DNA from 4 places in the Sedimenticola thiotaurini genome. Region 3 is predicted to be linked to each of the others. Evidence: predicted binding sites of a transcription regulator. Region 3 holds the regulator's gene; each other region holds the start of a gene.

Region 1 (3,187 bases), 1.1 Mb from region 3:
GTTCGAGTTTACTGAGGTGGCACCCTCCGGCTCCAGCCGGGCCCGTTCCTCAGCCTGTACGATCATCTGATGGATGTTTGGCTGCTGGGGATAGACCTGGCGAACCGTGATGTACCGGGCCAACAGTTCATTGCGCAACAACTTGCCCACGCCGGCTGGCAGCCCCCCGGTGCGACTCTTCTCCAACGCATCCTCGATGCGTTGAATCCCCAGCATCAGGCGTTGCACTGCCAGGCGCTTGGCAGCCGTGTACTCCTCATACTTCTGTACCAGACTGCCTACCAGCAGCAGGAGCAGCAGGAGTCCACCGACCACGATGAACAGACGCAGATGATCAGGAACCCAATCCATCGTCCCGCCTGTCACATTTTGCAGCCATCTTTATCTGTCGATTTACCGGGGCCCGCGCTGGCCGTCATTCGGATTGGCTGAGCAAGATTTCCTTCAGCTTGGCGGCCAGTTCAGAGGGTTGGAATTTAGCTACATAGGCATCCGCCCCCACGCCCCTGCCCAACTCCTGATTGGCATCCGCAGAGAGCGAAGAGTGCATGATGACCGGAATATCCGCCAAGCGCGGATCCTCCTTGATATGCTTGGTCAGCACATAACCATCCATCTCCGGCATCTCCACATCGGTGAGGATCGCCTGGATATAGTCACTGGTCTTGTGTCCGGTAGCCTCTGCCCGATCAGCCAGTTCACTGAGCTTGTGCCACGCCTCGGCGCCGTTGGTGGCCTCGACATATTTGGCACCGACCCGTTTCAGGGTTCGGATAATCTGATCCCGGGCCACCGCCGAGTCATCGGCAAAGAGTACCGTTATATCATCGCGATGGAGCTCTTCGATGCCTTCAAACAGCGCTTCCGCCTCATCAAAGCGCGATGTTTTGGCCAGCACCATCTCCACATCCAGGATCATCAGGATGCGTTTATCGGGCAGCTCTGTGACAGCAGTCACCAGTCCACCCAGCTGCTGGGTCAGCATCTCAGGAGGCGCTTTCACATCCTCCCAGGCAAGCCGTACGATATTGTCCACCGAATGCACCAGGAACCCCTGCACATGTTTGTTATATTCGGTGACGATCAGGATGTTCGGCTCCTCATCAGACTTGATACCACAGAATTTCGGCAGATTGATGATGGGGATCATGTTGCCGCGCAGACTGACCATGCCCTCAATCGAGTCCGGCATATCGGGCGCACGGGTGATCTCCGGGATGCGCATGACCTCCCGAACCTTGAATACATTGACACCAAAGGTTTCATCCCGGCCGGTCAATGAGTCGCGGCCGAGGTTGAATAACAGGACTTCCAGGCGGTTGGTACCCGCCAGTTGAGTGCGACTGTCTACCGAATCAATGAAATTTGCCATTAATACCGCCAGATAAATAAAGAGATTAACCGTAAGGGCTTGTTATTGCCGGAGATCCCGTTTCAACTCCAGGCAATTAGGCTATCGGCCGCTTGGCTGATTGCTTTAGCAACAGCCATTTCACAACACGCCGATTATCTAACCCCCTGTTTCTATGATGCTTATACCCGCGACGCGAACAGCCCGAGCTGCCACTGCCCACCAGCCCGGGTAGGAGAAAACATACCCCATCCGCCAGGCTCCCAGTCCACTGAGTGCTGACGGAACGGGCTGACGGAACGGGCTGATTGCAACGGGCCAAGGAAACGGGCCATACTCTCCCCTGCTGCAGTCCCTCCCCTACGGACGGCAGAACCGCTCAATCGGTCGCCAGCCTGTCGTTCCGAGCAGCGATTATTTGAGAACCAGCGCAGCAATTCCAACGCCAAAATTGCCGTTCGCTGACTATCTTCTGTATACAGTAAGGAGGTACCCGCGCACCAATAGCCTGAACAGGCGCTTGAGCGGCATGATCGGTACTCACTGCAAGCGCAGCATGGGCCGTGCATACACCCGGCCATATTATTAAAGTTAACTGGGATTCCTGAGCGATGGAATTATCGGCGCAGCAAACGGCCCTACTGGAGAAGTATGATCAACGGGACATACTGGGCCTGATTCGTCTGGTGGATCAGATCAGGAATGCACCTGACCACATGACCACCTATCGGCGATTGCGGGCCAGTGGGCGACTGGCCACATCACAGGTCAAACAGGAGCAGCTTACGGCGGCGCTGATCGATGAGCTGGAGGAGCAGCTCAACAGCAGCAGCGAGCGGGTCATCCAGGCCAACTATTTTGAGATCGCCAAACAGCTCAGAAAGAAATTCGGATCAGAGGTGGCCGATGTCTACCTGGCCTCCAAAATGCCCGATGATTTCCTTACCGCCATTCGACAAAATCCACAGCACAGCGACAGCAAAAAACTGACCGACGATCTGGTTGCAGAGTATAAAAATGCCCTGGTCCGGATCGAAAAAGGTCGTCGGATAATCTCCGCTCTGCTGCAACCCTACAGCAATTTTCCGCTAAAAAATGCGGACCTGTTGAACAGTCAATTCAACCAGCTACATGAACGGCTGCGAAACAACTACAAATACCTCTCGGTGAAACCGTTCCTGATGAAGGTCATTCAGCTCATGCTGGGACCGGAATATGGCCAGCCCGATCAACCCGAGAGCGGACCGGAACCGATCGAGTCTGACCTGTTCCGAACGTACCGTACGACCGGCATTGAACCGGACCTGGCCACACAGGTGTCGCTCCACCTGGCATTGCTGAATCTGCTCAAATATATCAAGAAGCATTCACTGCTACCGGAAGATACCTATCGCAGCACGGCCGGCCGGATCTCATCCGTTCTGCAGTACAGATCGCCCCAGACCCTCTCCCCCAAGGCGCGCAAGATACTCAATGACCTGCTGGTACAGATCAACAGCGACGAGCCGGCCATTCTGCACAGACTGTCCGCCACTTTCATTGACGAGTATCTCTGTGCAGAAGAGCAGATGCGTCTGCGACACCGGATGATCGAAAGTGAACTGGCTTTCACCAACGAGTTTCTGAAGCAGATTGCTCCCAACGCCAATCAGTTGTCCGAGGAACACGAAACCAAGATCAGGATCGCCCTGGAAAAACTGGTCTGTCTGAAAGGGGTGTTCGAACTCTCCCGCAAACAGAAGCAGAATGCGGCTGAAAAGCCGTTTGCCGAACTGGAGCGATCCGCCCTCAGCATCTCCACCGCGCTGAGTCCGACCCAACTGGCCAATTGGATCA
Region 2 (3,187 bases), 350 kb from region 3:
ACGCCAAAGGGTGTGCTGGCTTCCCGGTTGTCAGTCAAGCCGGAGACCTTCTCTCGAATTCTGAGCAATCTCAGCAACCAGGGTCTGGTCAAGGTAAGGGGCGGACATATCGAAATCCTGGATGTGGAGGGGTTGCGTAAACACGCGGAGTCCTCCGGGGTCTGCGGGCACCAGATCAGTCCGTAGGATCATGGATGGAATGCTTCCATCAGACCAATGACAGAGGGCGCCTGCGGGCGCCCTCTGTCATTCGGTGTCGTCTGTTTGAATAGCAGGGGAGTCAGATTTTAAATTGTCTGACCTGGGCCTGCAGATCTTCGCTTAGTTTTGCCAACGCATGGCTGGAGGTGACGACCTGATCTGTGCTGCTGGTCGCCTGCTCGGCCAATTGGGAGATCTGTACAATACTCTGGTCGATCTCTTTGGCGACTGCTGACTGCTCTTCCGCAGCACTGGCGATCTGCGTGTTCATGTCAGAAATTGTAGTGACTGACTGTACAATCTTATTGAGTGATTCTGCCGCTGCCCGTGCTTTATCGACAGTGAGCTGGGTTGTGGACTGGCTCTGTTCCATCACCTGGACCGCTTCGCTGGTTCCGGATTGCAGGCGCTCAATCATCTCCTGAATCTCCTGGGTGGAGTGCTGAGTTCGACTTGCCAGTGTGCGCACCTCGTCAGCCACTACGGCAAAGCCGCGACCCTGTTCACCTGCCCGTGCCGCTTCTATCGCGGCGTTCAGGGCCAGCAGGTTGGTCTGTTCTGCAATACTCCGGATCACATCCAGGACACTGCCGATAGCGCCGCTTTCGGTTTCCAGTCGGTTAATAACACTGGAGGCTTTTTCAACTTCGCCGGCCAGTTGATGTATGGCTTGGGAGGTCTCTTCTACCACGCCCCGGCCGGCCGTTGCCTCGGAATTGGCATCACGGGCGGCAGTCGCCGTATTCTCCGCGCTCTGGGCAATTTCATGGACAGTGGCAGCCATTTCAGTCACGGCGGTGGCTACCTGGTGGGTTTCGTTACGTTGTTGGTCCATGCCTTCATGGCTCTGGGCTGTGATGGCTGTGAGCTCATCCGCCGAGATGGCAATCTGATTGCTGGCGATACTGACCTGGGTAATGGTGTTTTGTACCTTGATGGCAAATTCATTGAATGCACCGGCCAGTCTCGCGACCTCATCTCTGCCATCGCTGTCGAGCCGCTGGGTCAGGTCGCCGTCGCCGGCAGCAATGTTGTGCATGGCCTCGGTGGTCAGTAGCAGCGGGTTGCTGATGCTGCGTGCGATAATCAGCGATACGCTAATCAGGATGAGCAACACTATCCCGGTACTGACGGATAGCGTAGTGGCATTGTTCCAGAAAACGCTCTCCACATCGTCGATATAGATGCCGGTACCGACGACCCAGCCCCAGGGTTTGAAACCTTTGATGTAGGATACTTTGCGGACCGGGTTCTCGCTGCCGGGTTTTGGCCAGAGATAGGGCACCATGCCCTCGCCGCTCTCTTTTGCCTTTTTGACAAAGGAGGCGAAGATGGCTGTGCCGTTCGCATCCTTCAATCCGGACAGATCCTTGCCTTCAAGTGAAGGTTTAATTGGATGCATGAGGGTGACTGCATCCATATCGATGACCCAGAAGTAGTTACCGTCTTCGTAACGCAGCGCCCTGATACTGTCCAGGGCGTCTTTCTGTGCGGTTTGTTGCTCCAACTCGCCTTTGTCGGCACGGGCGTGGAAGTCAGCAATGATGCTGTAGGCTGTCTCGGTCAGATTGCGGGTTTGCAGCTCTTTCTCATACAGAAGTCCAGATCTGAACTGCAGTAGAGAGAAAACGGTGATGGCGGCAGTACCGATTATGGCCAGTGTTATCAATGCCCAAAGCCGGTGGGTGATATTCAGGCGGCGTAAGATGTTCATGGACGCTCCTTCTGACTACTGTTCCAGAACTCCCCGTTGTGGGGTGGTTAAAGCTACACGATTGCAGCCCCGGGATCTAAGATCCTAGGACTGTGTCGACTGGCTTTCGCGGAACTTGAGCGAAAAATGATACGCCGCAGCAAAAAGTTCTCAGGACTCCTTTTTACCTGTTCTGGGCAAAATCGAGCATGCGCTGAATCGGCTTGACCGCCTGTTCCCGGATGTCCGGGTCGATCAAAATTTCATTGTTCTGATTTTCCAGAACTTCGGCCAGATTCTGCAGTGCATTCATTCCCATCCAGGGGCAGTGAGCACAGCTCTCGCAAGTGGCCCCTTCACCGGCTGTGGGCGCCGCAATCAGTTTCTTGTTGGGCGCCAGCTGTTTCATCTTGTGGAAGATGCCGCCATCGGTGGCGACGATAAACTCGCTGTTCTCCATCTCCACAACCGCATTGATCAATGCCGTGGTTGAACCCACAACATCGGCCTGCTCGATCACATCTTCCGGGGACTCCGGGTGCACCAGCACGGCTGCATCCGGGTGCAGGCGGCGAATCCGTTCCAGTGCCACGGACTTGAACTCTTCGTGGACTACGCAGGAGCCATTCCAGAGCAGCATGTCGGCGCCGGTCATCCTCTGTACGTAATGCCCCAGGTGTTTGTCCGGTGCCCAGAGGATCTTTTCTCCCCGGGCCGCGAGGTGCTCGATAATCGGCAACGCAATGCCGGAGGTGACCACCCAGTCAGAGCGAGCCTTTACCCGGGCGCTGGTATTGGCGTATACCACCACCGTGTGGTCAGGGTGCTGATCACAGAATTCGCTGAATTCATCGGCCGGGCAGCCTTCGTCCAGGGAGCAGGTGGCATTCAGATCCGGCATCAGGATGCGTTTTTCGGGATTGAGTATCTTGGCGGTTTCGCCCATGAACCGGACACCGCAGACCACCAGGGTCTGGGCCTCCTGGCGGCTGCCAAAGCGGGCCATCTCCAGCGAGTCGGCCACGCAGCCGCCGGTCTCTTCCGCCAGTTCCTGGAGATCGCCGTCGGTGTAGTAATGGGCCACAAGTACCGCATTGCGCTGTTTCAGTAGTGCTTTGATCCGCTCTTTCAAGGCCTGCTTCTGTTCGGCGCTGAGCGCGGGCCAGTGAGGATGGGCAGGGACAACGACGGGGTGTGGCTTGATCTCTACGGGGGTGATTGTCTGCGTCATGATAGTTTCTCTATGGTTTATCCGGCTCAGCGTATGATGTGGACCCGGTCGGGGTCGGTCAG
Region 3 (3,187 bases):
GTCCTGAAGGATCTCGTCATCCATATCAATGGCCATACTTCCACACCTCTAAAAGCCCAAACTGGATAGCAGATCGTCCACGTCATCCTGCCCGTTGACCAGATCACCCTGATCAATTCCGGGAACGCTCGGCCCTTCCAGTTTATCTGCGTCTTTTTGTTTTTCTGGCAATTTGGAACCCGATATCCGGACCAGCTGCACCAGCTTGTCCTCCACATCGTGCACCAGGGTAATCACCTGCCGGATAATCTGGCCGGTCAGATCCTGAAAATCCTGTGCCATCAGCACATCGGTCATGTGGGCATGCAGCTGTTTCGATCGTTCACTGGTCAGATTCAGGAACTCGGCCAGTTCACGGCTCAACTCTCTGAAATCGTCCACCGAGAGTTCACGCTTGCGGAACCGCTCCCACTGTTCCGATATTTCACTTGCCCTGCTGCCCAGTTCAGCAGCCAGGGGCAGGCTGGCTTCCACCGCACCCAGCGTGGTGTTGGCAGATTTCTCCGTCATGCTGATCACATAGGTGAGTCGCTCACTGGCATCCGGAATATCCACCTGGGCCATCTCGTTGATGCGTGGGTCCAGCAAAAATTCATTGATCGCTTCATGCAGTTCGCGGGTCAGACGACCCACTTCCAGAAACAGTTTGCTCTCAATGCCTTCGGTGAGCTGAGAGCTAACATGGATCGCCTCCGCTTCGTTCCCTGCTTCCAGGTGAGCCACCAGTTGCTTGGCCAGCATCAGACGTTCGTCAATGTCCATGTATTTCTCCAGACGGATTCGTCATGATTGCCGCTCAGCTATCTACACGTTCAAAAATCTTGTTGATCTTCTCTTCCAGGGTCACCGCAGTAAACGGCTTGACGACATAACCATTGACTCCGGCCTTGGCCGCCTCGATGATCTGCTCACGCTTCGATTCGGCGGTTACCATCAGCACCGGAAGCTTGACCAGGTTCGGATCGGCACGCACTGCCTTGAGCAGATCAATACCGGTCATGCCGGGCATATTCCAATCGGTTACCAGGAAATCAAAGTTACCTGACTGCAACATGGGTAACGCGGTATTACCATCATCTGCCTCCTGGGTATTGGTGAACCCCAGGTCCCGCAGCAGATTCTTAATAATCCGTCGCATTGTGGAGAAGTCGTCCACAATGAGAATCTTCATGTTTTTATTCAAGGCAACCTCCAAACTCGATGCCATTATTTGTTTTTACCGACCGATCAGAGTTTGTCTGCATCGGACAACCAATCTGCTAGACGGGCACGTAACCGCAGTGTTGCCTGGCTGTGAATCTGGCACACTCTCGATTCACTGACCCCCAGAACCTGTCCAATCTCCCGCAGGTTCATCTCTTCATCGTAATAGAGTGCAATCACCAATCTCTCTCGTTCCGGCAGACCGGCAATCGCCTCTGCCAGGGCCTGTTTGAATGCATCCCGCTGCATCCCCTCGAACAGACCGGCCGACTCAGTGTTGTCGCCATCAAACGGAAGCTCGCCAACTGCCTGCAACTCTTCAATACTGAAGATTCTGCAACCGGCGGCATCCTGCAGGATCCGATGGTACTGGACCAGATCCATATCCAGCACTTCAGCTACCTCCACATCCCGTGCGTCGCGGCCCTGTTCATTTTCGATGGCCCGCATGGCGTCTGCCACCATACGCGCCTTTCGGTGCACGGAACGGGGAGTCCAGTCGCTACGCCGGATCTCGTCCAGCATGGAGCCCCGGATTCGGATCCCGGCATAGGTTTCGAAACTCGCTCCCTGGCTGGGATCATAATTCCTGCTCGCTTCAAGCAGGCCGATCATTCCCGCCTGAATCAGATCATCCGCCTGCACATTGGGCGGCAATCGGTTCATCAGGTGGTAGGCAATCCGTTTGACCAGCGGCGCATGTCGATCCACCAGCGTATCCGCATCCATCTCCTGGATGGCCGTATAGCTAGCAAGCCCGCTCACCGGCTCATCTCCTGATTCTGGCTGCTGTACTGGATCAGCCGCTCCACGAAGAACTGCAGATGACCACCAGCGCCATCCGGTACAGGCCAGTTATCGGCCTTCTGCGCCAGATTCTTGAATATTTTTGCTATATGGCTACGCGGATTGGCCTGAACCACCGGTTTTTGTGATTTCACGGCCTTTCTGAGATTTTCGTCATACGGAATACTGCCCATGTAGGTGAGCATAACATCCAGGTACTGGTCCGTAACCCGGCACATCTTGTTATACAGGTTGCGCCCCTCTTCAGCACTGCGGGTCATGTTGGCCAGGATTCGGAAACGGTCCAGACCATACTCCCGATTCAACAGCTTGATCATGGCGTAGGCATCGGTAATCGACGCCGGTTCGTCACACACCACAACGATAACCTCCTGTGCCGCCCGGCTGAAGCTCACCACCGTATCCGAGATACCGGCTGCGGTGTCGATAATCAGTACATCCAGATCATTGCCGACATCACTGAAGGCCCTGATCAATCCGGCGTGTTCCGCCGCGCTCAGCTCAGCCATCTGCTGAACACCCGAGGCACCCGGCACAACCCGAATACCCGCAGGCCCCTGCAGAACCACCTCTTCCAGGGTGCGCTCACCGCTCAATACGTGGGACAGGTCATACTGGGGATGTAAGCCGAGCACCACGTCGATGTTGGCCAAACCGAGGTCGGCATCCAGCAGCATCACGCGACGCCCCATTTCAGCCATTGAAACGGCCAGATTGACCGATATGTTGGTCTTTCCAACGCCGCCCTTACCTCCGGTAACGGCGATCACTCGTACAGGTCTGGGTTGTACCATGCGTCTTAATCCTGCTGCTTGATCTGTAATTGCGTCAGCCATGAGCATTTGCTCTCGCACCTCCGAGGGCCAGTGCCAGGTATTCATCGGAATACCCACCTTCTCCGGTACTACAGGCGACCGCCTTGCTGACCAGTGTGTGTGAACGGGCCAGGTGCAGATCTTCCGGCACCTTCTGGCCATCGGCGACAAATGCCAGCGGTAACGCCTTATGGATCAACGCGGACAGCGCCCCGCCCAGTGAGCCGGTCTCATCCACCTTAGTGAGAATACAGGCCTCCGGCCTGGCAGTGCCAAAGGCGCCGATCGTCTGGATCAGAGATGAGTAGTCGGTGGCCGCAGAGAGGGTGAGAAAACTGCGCACACCCTGTCCGGCCACATCC
Region 4 (3,187 bases), 1.5 Mb from region 3:
AGCAAGGAGAAAGGGGTTGGCATCAAGGCCAACTACAACAGCCTGGAAGGTTATATCCGCAGTCTTACCCATGCCATCGAGACGCCCAGCCCGTTGTGGGAGAAGATCGGCGTGGAGGTGGATGGTCACTACGAACAACTGAATGCCAATATCCTGCAGATCGAAAACGAATATTACAGTACCGTGCGTCCCAAGCAGGTGCTGGAGGGGCTGGAGAAGCCGACCCTGGCCCTGCGCCGGCGGGGCGTGCGCTATATTGAATTACGCTCGCTGGATGTGAATGCTTTCCATCCCCTGGGTGTCAGCGAAGAGCAGCTCTGTTTCCTGCGCGCCTTCATGGTCTACTGCCTGTTGCTGGAGAGTCCGCCGATCAATGTGCAGGAGCGCAAGGAGATCGACCAGAATATCGGCGGAGCTGCCCATCGCGGCCGGGATCCCGCACTCTCCCTGTCGCGCCTGGGCCGGGAAGTCCGCCTGCTGGACTGGGCGCGGGATCTGCTGCAGGCCATGGAACCGGTGTGTGAACTGCTGGACAGGTGGGATGAGAGAAAACCCTACAGCAGGACACTGAAACAGCAGCAGGAGTGTGTGGACAATCCGGAAAATACCCCGTCTGCCCGGATGCTGCAGGAGATGCGTGATCAGGGCGAAGGCTTTTTCCAGTTTGCCAAGCGTAAGTCTCTGCAGCAACGGGACTATTTCAGCGATTTCGTGCCGGACGCCGGGCGTTATCGGATGTTCCTGGAGGAGGCGGAAGCTTCCCTGGCCAGGCAGCGTGACATGGAGCTGGCTGATGATGTCTCATTCGGGCAGTTCCTGGCTGACTATTTTGCCCAGCAGTGAAGCTCCACCGGCGCTGCTTCAGACCCGTCGCAGTAGCTGATCCAGCAACCGGTCAGGCAGGATCCGCTTTAACCCGGCGAACAGGTAGGTGGGGAAGGTCACCGGGTAGCGCACCCGGGGCCGGGGACTCTCCAGTGCGTGGATGACCCGTTTCAATACCGCTTCCGGTGGCAGGGTAAACGGGGCGGCCGGGCCGTCCCGCTTCAGCCGCTCCTGCATGGCACGGTAGGCGTCCTGGTGGGGGCTCTGGGTTGGATCAACATAGCGTTGCCACATGGCATAGGCGTTAGCCCGGAAACGACTCTCAATCGGTCCCGGCTCGATCAGACTGACCTGGATGCCGCTTCCTCTCAATTCCAGTCGCAAAGTGTCGCTCAAGCCCTCCAGGGCAAATTTGCTGGCGTTATAGGCACCACGATACGGCAGGGCAATAAAGCCCAACACTGAACTGTTCTGGATTATCCGCCCCTCGCCCTGTCGGCGCATCACCGGGATAATCTGGCAGGTGAGCTCATGCCAGCCGAACAGGTTGGTTTCAAACTGGGCACGCAGCGCTTCCCGGGACAGATCCTCCACCGCGCCAGGCTGACCATAGGCACCGTTGTTGAACAGGGCGTAGATTCGTTCTCCAGTCATGTCCAGTATCGCCGTGACTGCCTGCTGAATACTGGCGGAATCGGCCAGATCCAACACCACGGATTCCAGGCCACTCTTGCGCAGCCGTTCCACGTCCTCGCTTTTCCTGGCAGTGGCGATGACACGATAACCCCGCTGATGCAGGCCCTTGGCCACACACAGGCCGATGCCGCTGGAACAGCCGGTAATCAGCACAGGTCTGCTGGCTGGCTCGTGCACTTCACTCCTCCTTGTCCGTTGTCGGGATGGCTACCCGTGAGTCCGGCTGATCCGATCACTGTTCCGGTGAATCAGCCTGGAGAGGAGGGCAAATAAACATGATCAGGATGATTTGGCAAATTTCCATTCGCCGGACTGGCCCGGTGGCCCCGGTGTGGCGCCCTCTATGATTCGGTTTCGGCCGGTTTTCCGCGCTAGAGTAATATGGTCGGCGGGTATTTCAGTGGCACTGACAATATGGAAGAATTGCACGGAATCTGCTGAATCGATGCTGTTTTTCCGATCTAAAGTTTCGCGTACGCCGTCCGCTACAGGATAGCGTATCTCTGTTTTAGGGTGAGTTTTGTCAGTAGCATGACGAGGGAGTGTTTGTGGATATAGCTACACTGGTTGGATTGCTGGGCGGCTTCGGTATCATTATCGGGGCGATCGCCACCGGCGGCGATATCATGTTGTTTGTGAATGTGCCGTCTATTCTGATTGTGGTGGGAGGCACCTTCATGGTGACTCTGATGCAGGTCTCCCTGAAGGATTTTCTCAGTTCTTTCACCATCGGCATGAAGGCCTTCTTTTACAAGACCGATGATGCTGCCGCACTGATTGAAGAGGCGGTCAGGCTGGCCGATGTGGCGCGCAAGAACGGCCTGCTGGCGCTGGAAGGGCAGGAGATCAGTAATACATTTCTGAAACAGGGAATCGCTCTCTGCGTGGATGGACATGATCCTGTGCTGGTGAATCGTCTGCTGAGCAAGGATATCGACCTCACCATAGGCCGCCACGAAGTGGGACAGGCCATGTTCAAGAACATGGCTACCATGGCACCGGCCATGGGGATGATCGGTACTCTGATCGGTCTGGTGCAGATGCTGGCCAATATGTCTGATCCGGCCAGTATCGGTCCGGCCATGGCGGTGGCACTGTTGACCACCCTGTACGGAGCGGTTATCGCCAATGCATTTGCCCAACCACTGGCCGAGAAACTGGCCCGGGCCAGCGCCCTGGAGAGGATTAACAAATCCCTGATTATAGAGACCATTGCGGGTATTCAGGAGGGCATGAATCCGCGGGTTCTGGAACAGCTGCTCTCCACCTATCTGCCCTCCAACAAGCGGCCCCAGGACGAGATTGAGTAACCCATATGGCGGACGATTGCCCAAAATGCGAAAAAGGTCCCGCCCCCTGGTTGGCCACTTTTGCCGATCTGATGTCTCTGCTGATGTGCTTTTTTGTGCTGTTGCTCTCCTTCGCCGAGATCGATGCGATACGTTTCAAGAAGATGGCGGAGTCGATGAGAGACGCCTTCGGCGTGCAGCGGGAGATACCGGCGCCGGAGATCGTCATGGGTACCAGTGTGATCAAGCAGGAGTTCAGCCCCTCCACCATTCCCGAGCCATCGCTGATTGATGAAGTGCGGCAACAGACCACCGATATCCAGAAACAGAATCTGGACGTACCGGATGCGGTGGCCGATGCGGTGGTTGAGGCGGCC

Evidence for each region. Region 3 encodes FliA, which starts transcription of late flagellar genes. Its sites were predicted from a motif close to GCTAAAGTTNNNNNNNNNNCNGCCGATA; they were not measured.
Region 1: a site for FliA is predicted at 1,455-1,482, ahead of AAY24_RS02375 (chemotaxis protein). Genes of this name have one in related genera too.
Region 2: a site for FliA is predicted at 2,009-2,036, ahead of AAY24_RS08915 (methyl-accepting chemotaxis protein). Genes of this name have one in related genera too.
Region 4: a site for FliA is predicted at 1,982-2,009, ahead of pomA (flagellar motor protein PomA). Genes of this name have one in related genera too.

The regions. Positions count from the first base shown of each region.
Region 1 is NZ_CP011412.1:542,084-545,270, reverse strand. It holds gene AAY24_RS02380 (hypothetical protein) at 1-351, opposite strand, end outside; gene AAY24_RS02375 (chemotaxis protein) at 416-1,372, opposite strand; gene AAY24_RS02370 (hypothetical protein) at 1,963-3,187, shown strand, end outside.
Region 2 is NZ_CP011412.1:1,956,035-1,959,221, reverse strand. It holds gene AAY24_RS08920 (Crp/Fnr family transcriptional regulator) at 1-186, shown strand, start outside; gene AAY24_RS08915 (methyl-accepting chemotaxis protein) at 281-1,915, opposite strand; gene nadA (quinolinate synthase NadA) at 2,079-3,125, opposite strand; gene AAY24_RS08905 (NUDIX hydrolase) at 3,152-3,187, opposite strand, start outside.
Region 3 is NZ_CP011412.1:1,603,379-1,606,565, forward strand. It holds gene AAY24_RS07260 (chemotaxis protein CheA) at 1-36, opposite strand, end outside; gene AAY24_RS07265 (protein phosphatase CheZ) at 49-762, opposite strand; gene cheY (chemotaxis response regulator CheY) at 797-1,171, opposite strand; gene AAY24_RS07275 (RNA polymerase sigma factor FliA) at 1,228-1,968, opposite strand; gene AAY24_RS07280 (MinD/ParA family protein) at 1,965-2,804, opposite strand; gene flhF (flagellar biosynthesis protein FlhF) at 2,839-3,187, opposite strand, start outside.
Region 4 is NZ_CP011412.1:133,772-136,958, forward strand. It holds gene gshA (glutamate--cysteine ligase) at 1-843, shown strand, start outside; gene AAY24_RS00635 (SDR family oxidoreductase) at 862-1,698, opposite strand; gene pomA (flagellar motor protein PomA) at 2,070-2,831, shown strand; gene AAY24_RS00645 (flagellar motor protein MotB) at 2,837-3,187, shown strand, end outside.